Paludisphaera borealis: one gene and its partner. The protein of the gene in region 1 binds, or shares a complex with, the protein of each later gene. Links are inferred from orthologs where the notes say so. Each region holds a gene or a part of one and is shown on either strand. Other genes may lie near its edges.

Region 1 (3,486 bases):
CCGTCGCGACCGGAAATACGACATGGCTCCATGCAGGAGTGTTGCGGCTCGAAAACATGGGCTTCCCTCGCGGTCGAGTCGACGGAGGGGGATCAGGCCCGGACCTCGATGCAGTCTTTCATCTCGCGGACGGCGCGCTCCAGGCCCACGAAGAGGGAGCGGCTGACGATGCTGTGGCCGATGTTCAGCTCGGCCATCCGATCGAGCGCGGCCACGGCTTGGACGTTGCGGTAGTCGAGCCCGTGCCCGGCGTGCAGCTCGACGCCCGCGGCCGCGATCCGGGCCCCGGCCCGCCGCAGGGCGTCGAGTTCGACGTCGCGGTCGGACCCCTCGCGAGCGTTGGCGTAGCGGCCGGTGTGCAGCTCGATCGCGACGACCCCCAGCTCGATCCCCGCGTCGATCTCGGCAGGATCGGCGTCGAGGAAGAGCGCCGCGTGGATGCCGGCGTCACGCAGCCGCGCCACGGCCTCGGCGGTGCGGGAGCGGTGGGCGGTGACCGACAGCCCCCCCTCGGTCGTGATCTCCTCGCGGCGCTCGGGAACGAGCGTCACCTGGTCGGGCCGGTACTCCAGAGCCAGCGCGACCATCGCCGGATCGATGGAGAGTTCGAGGTTGAGGACGACCTGCACGGTCTCGCGGAGGATGCGGAGATCGCGATCCTGGATGTGGCGACGGTCCTCGCGCAGGTGGATCGTGATCCCGTCGGCGCCGCCGAGTTCGGCGATGGCCGCGGCCCAGACCGGGTCGGGCTCGCGCCCCTTCCGCGCCTGGCGGAGCGTGGCGACGTGGTCGATGTTGACGCCCAGTCGGGGCATTGTGGAACCTCCTTCTCGAATCTCTTCGCGTGTGCGGGCACGCTCAGCGGGTCGGTCGGCCGCCGGCCTTGCCGACGACCTTCAAGGGGGACTTGGCGAGCACGAACGTCTTCTCGCCCGAGAGCGTGAACGCGATCTTCCCCTTGCGGTTGGGCCCGGCGCCGTCGACCGAGACGATCCGTCCCAGGCCGTATTCGGGATGAAGCACCGACGCCCCCGGCCGGAAGGCGTCGAGATCGCTGGTCGGGGTGGTCGTTGGAAACGACCCGCCCCCGAGCTGCGCCGCGGTCGTGAGCCGGAACGCGGCGGGCGACGGCGTCGGATTCGGACGCGGCTCCGGTCGACGCGACGCGTAGCCCGAGGACGAAGACGACGAGGGCGACCATCCCCGTTCGCTCGTGACGACGCCCGAGCGGTCTTCGTAAACCATGAACTCCCTGGGAAGTTCGGTCAGGAATTGCGACTGCGCTGTGGCCTGCTGCTGGCCCCGAAAGCTCCGGATGCGGCAACGGCTCAGAAACAGTTCCCGCTTCGCCCGGGTGATGCCCACGAACAGCAGCCGGCGCTCTTCCTCCATCTCGCTGGGGTTGTCGAAAGCCCGGCTGTGAGGCAGGATGCCCGCCTCCAGGGCGACGATGAAGACGACCGGAAACTCCAGCCCTTTCGCCGCATGCAGCGTCATCAAGGTCACGGCCCCGGTCTGCTGGTCCCAGCGGTCGATCGGCGAGGCCAGAGTGATGTCGGACAGGAATTCCTGGATCGTGGCGCCGGCGTGCTCCGCGTCGAACTCGCGTGCCGCAGTAATCAGCTCTTCAAGGTTCGCCAGCCGGTCCTCGCCCTTGTCGCCCGGCTCGTCCTTCAAGTGCTGGCGATAGCCCGATTTCTCCATGAGCTGGAGGATCACCTTCTCGACCGAGTCATCGCGGAGCGCGGCCAACTCGTCGTAAAGCTGGGTGAAATCGAGAAACGCGCGGATCGCCTTGTCCTTCAGCCCCGGCACGCTCTTCGCTTTCCGGGCGGTCTCCAGCAGCGTCTCGCCGCGCTCGCGCGCGGCGCTGATCAGGTGCTCGAACGACGTCTTGCCCAGGCCCCGAGGGGGGACGTTGACGACCCGGGTGAAGGCCAGGTCGTCCTTGGGGTTGTTGATGAGATTGAGATACGAGACGACGTCCTTGACCTCTTGCCGTTCGTAGAACGAGACGCCGCCGATGATCTGGTAGGGGATGCGGGCCGACCGGAACGCCTGCTCGAAGGTGCGGGTCAGGGCCGTGATTCGGCAGAAGACCGCAACGTCGGAGTAGTTGTACGAGCCGTCGCGGACCAGCGATTGGATCCGGCCGGCGACCCCTTCGGCCTCGTCGCTCTCGCGGCCGTAGACGGTCAGATCGACCGGCTCACCGCGCGAGTTCTCGGTGATCAGCGCCTTGGGCTTGCGGTTGGTGTTGAACTGGATCAGGTGGTCGGCCACGCTGAGGATGTTCTTGGTGCTGCGGTAGTTGTGCTCGAGCTTGACCACCTTGACGAAGTTGTAGTCCTTCTCGAATTCGAGGATGTTCGAGAGGTTCGCCCCGCGCCAGCCGTAGATCGACTGGTCGGGGTCGCCGGTGACGCACAGGTTGGGGTGGTCGACCGAAAGGGCCCGGACGATGGCGTACTGCGCCATGTTCGTGTCCTGGTACTCGTCGACCAGGACGTAGCGGAACCGGGCGTCGAGGCTCGCCCGGACGTCCTTGTGATTCTTGAGAATGCTGACGACGTGGACCAGGAGGTCGTCGAAATCGACGGCCGAGGCACCCTTCAGGCGTTCTTCGTAAGCCGCGTAGACCTTGGCGACCAGGCGATCCTTGTCGTCTCGGGCGCGGAAGGCGAGCGACTTGGGGCTGGCCAGGTCGTTCTTGGCCTTGCTGATGGCCGACTCGATCTTTTCGGGGGTGATCGGCGGGTCTTCGATCCCGAGCGCGTCGAGGACCTCGCGAACCGTCTTCAGGCGGTCGGACTGGTCGTAGATCGTGAACGCCTTGTCGAGGCCCACGAGCGAGCCGTGGGTGCGCAGGAGCCGGGCGCAGAAGCCGTGGAACGTGCCGACCCAGACCCGGGCCCCCGGCGTGAGGGCCTCGATCCGCTCGCGCATCTCGCCGGCGGCCTTGTTGGTGAAGGTCAGCGCCAGGATGTTGTCGGCGGCGATCCCCTGCTTGAGCAGGTAGGCCACCCGGCGGGTGATGACGCGGGTCTTCCCGGAGCCCGCGCCGGCGAGGACGAGCATGGGGCCGTCGACGTGCATGACGGCTTCGCGCTGGGGGGTCGTGAGGTCGGCGAGAAGATCCATCGCGGTCGGTTCATCCCGAGCCGCCGGGGCCGTATTGGGGCGGCTCGCGGCTCCTGACGGAGTGGGTTGGTGCGGTCGTCGTGTCAACTCCCAAAGTATACCGGCGAGCCCCCCGAGCGGCGATCGGTTTTCGAGGCCGCGAGCAGGCCGCCCCCGCGCAACCGGGCGCATCCTACTCGCTTGCGGGGTCGGACGATAAACTGGGGGAAATCACCCGGATACCGCCAGGAGAATCGCACGCATGGAGATCGTCGGAATCGGAACGGACATCGTCGAGTGCCCTCGGATCGGCAAGATGATCGAGCAGTACGGCGAACTCTTCCTGCGGCGGATTTACACCGAGCG
Region 2 (7,431 bases), 1.9 Mb from region 1 along the record:
CAGCGCGGCGATCGTCGCCAGGGTCACGCCGCCCGACGCTTCCAGCTCGACGCCCGGGGCCGACTGATCGCGGCGGCGGACCGCTTCCCGCAGCGCGTCAGGCCCGAGGTTGTCGACGAGCACAATATCGGGCCGGCAGCGCAACGCAACGTCGAGCTGATCGAGCGTGTCGACCTCGACCTCGACGACCGTGCCCGGCGGCGAGCCGGCGCGGGCGTCGGCGATCGCCTTCGCAATCGGGTCGGCGACTCCGTCGGCCTGCAACCAGCCCAGGTGGTTGTCCTTGATGAGCACGGCGTCGTAAAGCCCGATCCGGTGGTTGCGGCCGCCGCCGCAGCGGACCGCGTACTTCTCGAGCGCCCGCCAGCCGGGGGTCGTCTTCCTCGTGTCGAAGACGCCGGCGGCGGTCCCCTCCACCTCGGCGACGAACCGAGCCGTCAGCGAGGCCACGCCGCAGAGCCGTTGCAGGAAGTTGAGGGCCGTGCGTTCAAGCACCAGGATCGACCGAAACGAGCCGGAAAGCTCGCCCAGGACTTCGCCGGCCTCGACGCGGTCGCCGTCGACGCGCCGTGGGCGCCAGCCTTCCCCCAGCTCGAAGTGGTCGATGAGCAGGCCGACAACGGGCAAGCCGGCGACCACCCCCGGCGCGCGGGCGATCAGCCGGGCCGAGCCCCGGGCGCGGGGGGGGATGACCGTGGTGGTGGTGATGTCGCCCGCGTCGTTCAAGTCCTCCGCGAGCGCCAACCCGATCAGCGTCTCGGCGTTCCTCCGTTCGGGATCGCCGAACGGGCGTCGTGTCTCGGTCATCGCGGTTCGCGTCCTTCCCGCCGGCGCACGGCGTCTAGTTTTCCGTGGAAGCGCCGCCTTTTTGCAGCATCATCGGCTTGTCGGGAGGAAGGACCTTCATCCGCGGAGGGCCCGCCGTCTCGCTCGACTCCAGGATCGGAATCTCGATCTCGACCCGTTCCGGAATCTTGCTTCCCTTGAGAATCCCGGCGGCGACGTTGACGGCTCGGCGGAGCAGCCTGTCGACGCCGAAGACGCCGAGCGCCGCGTATTCGCCCATCATGACCTGGCTGCGAGCGGACTCGTTGGAGGAATAGCCGGCGATGACGAACCGATGGTCCGTCTTCAGGACGCCGGTCGCATCGTCGGCGGCCAGCATTCCGCCGGCGTCGACGGCGAAGACCAGCGTCGTTTCGGGGTGGGCCTTGAGGTACTCGACCAGCTTCGTCTCGCCGTCCTTGATCGTCTTGGCGAACGGCAGCTCCTCGATCTTCTTGACCCCGGCCGCCTTGAGGGCGTCGCGAAGCGCATTGACGCGGTCCTGGAAGAGGGCGTCGACGGTGGGGTCGACGAGGATCACGGCCCCGGCGTCGGTCGCGATCTTACCATTCTTGGCGGCTCGCATCGCGTCGGCGACGAGGGCCGCGGCCGACGGCTTGAGTTCTTCGTGCGCGACCAAGATCATCGGCGGCCCGACGGCGGACGCCGATTCGGATGCCGGCGCCTGCGAAACGGTCAGCCGACGGCCGATGGTCACGACCGCGACGCCGGCCTTCTGGGCTTCGGCGGCGGCGGCGATCAGTGTCGCGTCGGGTGCGTTCGGGACTTCGATCACAATGACCGGCGGCTTGCGGGTGATCGCCTTGCGGACGAGTTCGGCCTGTTCCGAAGCGGGCGCCCCTTCCGGCGGGGCCGTCACCTGGACCCTGGTCGTGTCCATGCCCGCCTGAAGCTTCGCGGAGGTTCTGAGCGTCTCGACGTCCGACTCGATCCGAGGCGTGAGGACCACCTCGATGACCTTGGCCGACGACGAGGTCGCGGAGATCCCGGTCGATGTTCGGGGCGTCGCCGCCTTCTTCGTCAGCTCGGGAGGGCGCGGCGGATTGAACGTGAACGTATCGCAGCCCGCCGCGAGAAGACTCATCGCCAGGATCAGCAGCCGGCCCTGAAGCCGGGATGCGCCTCGCTCGGCGCGCGGCCGATGATGGGGATCACTCTGATCGAAGCTGGGGCAGGTCATGGATTCCTCCGACGAGAAGCCGAACGAACGATCGATGGAGAATAAGAGCGTGGCGCTTGACTCTTACGTTGTAGAGGCCAAGGTCAACGCCGCTAGTTTACTCGAAATCGACGCAGGGGCGACACGATCGCGGGCGCGAATCGGCGAACGGTTCGAGAACGGCGTCAGCCGCGCTTCTTGCCGGCCCGGGCCTTCGCTTTGGCCTTCGCCTTAGCGCTCTGGCCCTGGGGGCTGGGCGCCGGCCGCGCCGAGCCGCCCCCCTGGGCGGCGCGAAGCTGCTGGATCTTGTCGCGGAGCGCGGCGGCGCGTTCGAATTCGAGTTTCTCGGCGGCATCGAGCATCTCGCCTTCGAGGGCGTCCAGGTACTCTTCGGTCGCGTCGGTCGCCTCGTCGCGGCCCACGGCCTCGCGGGCGACGGTGCGCGCCTGGATCTCTTCCTCGATCCCGCGACGGATCGCCTTGACCACCGACTCGGGGGTGATCCCGTGCTCGGCGTTGTACGCCGTCTGGAGCACGCGGCGGCGCTCGGTCTCGTCCATCGCCCGCTGCATCGAGTTGGTGATCCTGTCGGCGTAGAGGACGACCTCGGCGTTGACGTGCCGGGCCGACCGGCCGATGGTCTGGATCAGCGAGGTCTCGCTGCGTAGGAAGCCCTCCTTGTCGGCGTCGAGGATGCAGACCATCGAGACTTCGGGAAGGTCGAGCCCCTCGCGCAGCAGGTTGACCCCCACCAGGACGTCGAACGCCCCTTCACGAAGCTCGCGGAGGATCGTCATCCGCTCGATCGCGTCGAGCTCGGAGTGCAGCCACTTGCAACGCAGCCCCTGCTCCTTGAGGTAACGCGTAAGGTCTTCGGCCAGCCGCTTGGTCAGCGTGGTGACGAGCACGCGTTCCCCCTTCGCGGCCCGCTTCTTGGCCTCTTCCAGCAAGGCCGGGACCTGGCCCCGGGCGGGCTCGACCCGAACGACAGGATCGATCAGGCCGGTGGGACGGATGACCTGCTCGACGACCTCGCCGCCGGACATCGTCACCTCGTAGTCGCCGGGCGTGGCCGAGACGAACAGTCGACGCGCCGGCTTACTCTCCCACTCGTCGATCCGCAACGGGCGGTTGTCCAGCGCGCTGGGGAGGCGGAAGCCGTGCTCGACCAGGGTGAGCTTGCGGCTGTGGTCGCCGGCGAACATGCCGCGAATCTGCGGCAGCGAGACGTGCGACTCGTCGAGGATCAGCAAGCTGTCGGGCGGGAAGAAGTCGAGCAGCGTGTTGGGCGTCTCGCCGGCCTTGCGTCCCGAGAGGTGCCGTGAGTAGTTCTCGATCCCCGAGCAATAGCCGACTTCCAGGAGCATCTCCATGTCGTACCGGGTCCGGGCCGCCAGCCGCTGGGCCTCAAGCAGCTTGCCCTGCTCCTTGAGGGTTTGCAGCCGTTCTTCCAGCTCGTTGCCGATCGCCGCGACGGCCCCCTGAATCCGCTCTTCGGGGAGCACGAAGTGCTTGGCAGGGTACACGTAGAGGTCTTGATGGGTTTCGAGCACCGAGCCGGTCAGACCGTCGATCGTCGCCAGCCGCTCGACCTCGTCGCCGAACAGCTCGATCCGGAAGCCGAATTCCTCGTACGCCGGCCAGAGCTCGATCACGTCGCCCCGGACGCGGAACTTGCCGCGCTCGAACGAGACGTCGTTGCGGTCGTACTGGATGTCGACGAACTTCAGCAGCAATTCATCGCGGTCCACGAGGTCGCCGACCTTCAGACGGACCATCATCTTGCGATAGTCGTCGGGCGAGCCCAAGCCGTAGATGCACGACACGCTGGCGACGACGATCACGTCTTGCCGACTCACCAGGGCGCTCGTCGAGGCGAGCCGAAGCCGCTCGATCTCCTCGTTAATCGACGCGTCCTTCTCGATGTAGATGTCGCGCTGAGGGATGTAGGCTTCAGGCTGGTAGTAGTCGTAATAGCTGACGAAGTAGCGGACCGCGTTGTGCGGGAAGAACTCCTTGAACTCCGCGTAGAGCTGCGCGGCCAGCGTCTTGTTGTGCGACATCACCAGGGCGGGCTTGCCGTACTGGGCGATGACGTTGGCCATCGTGAACGTCTTGCCCGAGCCCGTGACGCCCATCAGCGTCTGGCTGGCGCGCCCGTCGGCCAACCCCTTGACCAGCTCGTCGATCGCCTGGGGCTGATCGCCGGCCGGCTGGTAAGGGCTGACAAGCTGATATTCGCTCATCGTATTCTGGTCTCGTCTCGCCTGGTAACCCGTCGTGAAGGTGACTTCGAAGTATAACCACGCCGTCGAGAATTTTCCCCCCGACGCAGCCTCGTAACTCCGACGCCGATCGTCGCTCCGAGTACAAGCCCGAAGCGCCAGCGAGTGCATGGTACCTGAACGGCCGACCGGAGATGCACTCGCTGGCGCTTCGGGCTTGTACTCGGACCCGGCCCACCGCGATCCCCATTTTCATGAGGCCGGGTGTCCCCACGGCGTCAGGATGGTTTGTACCGGCATCGCTTAATCGACCCGCGCCCCCCTGCGGGCGACGCGCGAGGCGACCGGCTCTTGAGGCGGCTCGATTCGCAGATGAGGCGCCAGCCGGGCGACGGTCGCCGGCCCGATCCCCCGGGTCCGCCGGTCCAGGTCGTCGAGCGAGACGAACGGGCTTTCTCGGCGGGCCTCGACGATCTGCGCCGCCAGCTTCGGTCCGATTCCGGGAAGCGCCGAGAACACCTCGACCGGTGCCGAGTTGAGGTCGATGACCAGCTCGGGAGCGAGGTGGACCGCACCTTCGGACTCCGAGCGCGCGCCTCGGCCGACGGCCAGCATCGTCAGCCCGGACAGCAGCGTCGCGAAGGCCAGAAGCCTGCGGACGTCGATCGTCCAGGGCCACGCATCGCCCGGCGCGGGCCGCCGCGGCTTCGACCGACTCGACATCCGTTCCGAAACGTCTTGCATCGCGACCACTTACGCCTGAGGCCCCGGGTCAACATCGCTCCCTCCGACGATACGAGACCACCACGTCCGATGGCAAGCCCCGCCCCGCTCGCGTGCGAGAGGTATACAATGAAAAGAGGAAGCGAAGACCGGGAGACGGATTCGAAGGAGGATTCGTTGATGACGACGGCGTCCCGAAGCATCGCGAGCCTGCAACCGGAATCGGCGGGCTCGCGGCAGGCCGACCCCGAACGGCTCGAACGGCGGGCGCGGGAGATCGGTCGCGAGCTGTTCGCGCGAGTCGGCCGCGCCTCGCGACCGTGGCGGCGCGGGTGGTGGGAAGACCGGTTCATGAACTGGATGCTCGACGACCCCCAGGTGCGGGCGCAGTTGTTCCGGTTCATCGACGTCCTGCCGGCGCTCCGCACGCCCGATTCGGTGGGTCGACACCTGACCGAGTACCTCGATGAAGCCGACGGCCGCGTCCCCTGGCTGTTACAAACCGCCGTCGACCTCGCGCCGCCGGGCACCGAGCGCGAAGTCTTGCTGGCGCGGGCCGCGCGGGGGGCGGCCGAGGTCATGGCGCGCAAATTCATCGCCGGCTCGACGCCCGACGAGGCGTTCCAGACGGTCCTGAAGCTGCGAAAGCGGCGGCTGGCGTTCACGGCCGACCTGTTGGGCGAAGCCGTCATCAGCGAGGCCGAGGCCGACGTCTACCAGCAGACCTGCCTCGACCTGATCCGCGGCCTCGCCGGCCCGCTGGCCGCCGTGCCCGAAGATCCGCTGATCGACCGCGACCACGACGGCCCGATCCCGCGCGTCAACCTGTCGCTCAAGCTGTCGAGCTTGACCACGTATTTCGACCCGATCCACACCGAGCAGACCATCGAACGCGTCGCCGCGCGCCTCCGTCCGATCCTCCAGACGGCCCGCGACCACGGCGCGTACGTCCACGTCGATATGGAGCAGTACGCCTTCCGGGCGCTCAGCTACGACCTGTTTCGCCGGGTGCTCGCCGAGCCCGCGTTTCGCGACTGGTCCGACGTCGGGATCGTCGTCCAGGCCTACCAGCCCGAGGCCGAAACCGAGCTGCGCGGCCTGCGCGAATGGGTCGAGCACCGAGGCGCGCCGATCACGATCCGGCTCGTCAAGGGAGCGTACTGGGACTATGAAGTCCTCACCGCTCGGCGGCTCGGCTGGCCCGAGCCCGTCTACCTCAACAAGTGGCAGAGCGACGCGAACTTCGAGCGCTGCACGAACTACCTGATGGAGCACCGGGCCGAGCTTCGGCCCGCGATCGCCAGCCACAACCTGCGGAGCCTCGCCCATGCGATCGCCGCCGCCGAGGCGTTCGGCGTTCCGCACGACGGCTACGAGCTGCAAACGCTCTACGGCATGGGCGACGCGATCCAGGACGCGCTCGTCGCGCGCGGGGCCCGCGTCCGGGTTTACACCCCCTACGGCGCGATGCTGCCGGGGATGGCGTACCTGGTGCGCCGGCTGCTCGAAAACACTTCGAACGAATCGTTTCTCAAGGCCAGCGGCTCGTCGAGCGTCCCCATCGACGACCTCCTTCGCAACCCCGAGGAGACCGGCGCCATGCTGTTGCGTTCCCGAAAACCTCGCCCCCAGGCGCCCGCGCCGGCCGCTGCCCTCGACGCCCTGCCGCCGTTCCGCAACCAGCCTACCGCCGACTTCGCCCGGGCCGAGAACCGCGAGGCGATGGCCGAGGCGCTTCGCAAGGTCGACCGCGAGCTGGGCAAGTCCTATCCGCTGCTCATCAACGGCGAGGCCGTCGAGACGCCCGGCCGGGTGATCGAATCGCTCGATCCCAGCCGGACCTCGCGGATCGTGGGACGGACGGCGTCGGCCGGCGCCGAACACGCCGAGGCCGCCGTGGCGTCGGCCCTGGCCGCATCGGCCGACTGGGCGGGCAAGCCGGCCGCCGAGCGCGCCGGGGTGATCGTCCGCGCCGCGGCGATCCTCCGCGAGCGACGGTTCGAGCTGGCGGCCTGGGAGGTTTACGAGTGCGGCAAGCCGTGGCGCGAGGCCGTCGGCGACGTCGCCGAGGCGATCGACTTCTGCGAGTTCTACGCCCGCGAGATGATCCGCCTGGCCGAGCCGCGTCGCCGCGACGTACCCGGCGAGACCAACGCCTGCGAGCACATCGCGCGCGGCGTGGCGGTGGTGATTCCCCCCTGGAACTTCCCGCTGGCGATCCCCTGCGGCATGACCGTCGCCCCGCTGGTCGCGGGGAACACGGTGATCCTCAAGCCGGCCGAGCAGTCGTCGGTGATCGCCTGGAAACTCGTCGAGATCCTCCGCGAAGCGGGCGTCCCCGACGGCGTGCTCCATTATCTCCCCGGCAGAGGCGAGGAGGTCGGCCAGGCGCTGGTGCATCACCGCGACGTCGATTTGATCTCGTTCACCGGCTCGCGCGACGTCGGCCTGCTGATCAACCGCCAGGCGGCCGAGACC

What was found.
Region 2: the proteins of BSF38_RS26090 (region 1) and uvrB are in contact, whole or in part, in a crystal structure (PDB 7EGT), measured with the Thermus thermophilus proteins. The link is inferred for Paludisphaera borealis from one-to-one orthologs. Residues at the interface, in WP_096412145.1 of Thermus thermophilus: His654, Arg656, Phe657, Gln666, Asp668, Glu669, Lys680, Arg681, Leu682, Ser683, Lys685, Tyr686, Ala687; in WP_096411307.1 of Thermus thermophilus: Glu23, Leu25, Arg26, Asp27, Gly28, Glu29, Arg30, Phe31, Arg55, Glu326, Asp327, Phe328, Glu379, Ser382, Gln383, His398, Gly400, Arg401.

The regions. Positions count from the first base shown.
Region 1 is NZ_CP019082.1:6,740,533-6,744,018, forward strand. What follows is about bases 501-3,486. They hold BSF38_RS26090 (ATP-dependent helicase), read right to left. Parts: upstream 3,142-3,486; coding sequence 859-3,141; downstream 501-858. Other genes in these bases: BSF38_RS26085 (pyridoxine 5'-phosphate synthase), read right to left, coding at 501-815; acpS (holo-ACP synthase), read left to right, coding at 3,383-3,486. Outside these bases: more of BSF38_RS26085, read right to left, coding at 93-500. UniProt on the Escherichia coli protein: A helicase with DNA-dependent ATPase activity. Unwinds DNA duplexes with 3'-5' polarity. Translocates on single-stranded DNA with 3'-5' polarity. Initiates unwinding more efficiently from a nicked substrate than double-stranded DNA.
Region 2 is NZ_CP019082.1:4,870,482-4,877,912, reverse strand. Bases 1,722-4,668 are described here. They hold uvrB (excinuclease ABC subunit UvrB), read right to left. Parts: upstream 4,252-4,668; coding sequence 2,191-4,251; downstream 1,722-2,190. Other genes in these bases: BSF38_RS18775 (ComEA family DNA-binding protein), read right to left, coding at 4,534-4,668; BSF38_RS18785 (sugar ABC transporter substrate-binding protein), read right to left, coding at 1,722-2,026. Also shown: nadC (carboxylating nicotinate-nucleotide diphosphorylase), read right to left, coding at 1-807; more of BSF38_RS18785, read right to left, coding at 842-1,721; more of BSF38_RS18775, read right to left, coding at 4,669-4,974; pruA (L-glutamate gamma-semialdehyde dehydrogenase), read left to right, coding at 5,134-7,431. UniProt on the Escherichia coli protein: The UvrABC repair system catalyzes the recognition and processing of DNA lesions. A damage recognition complex composed of 2 UvrA and 2 UvrB subunits scans DNA for abnormalities.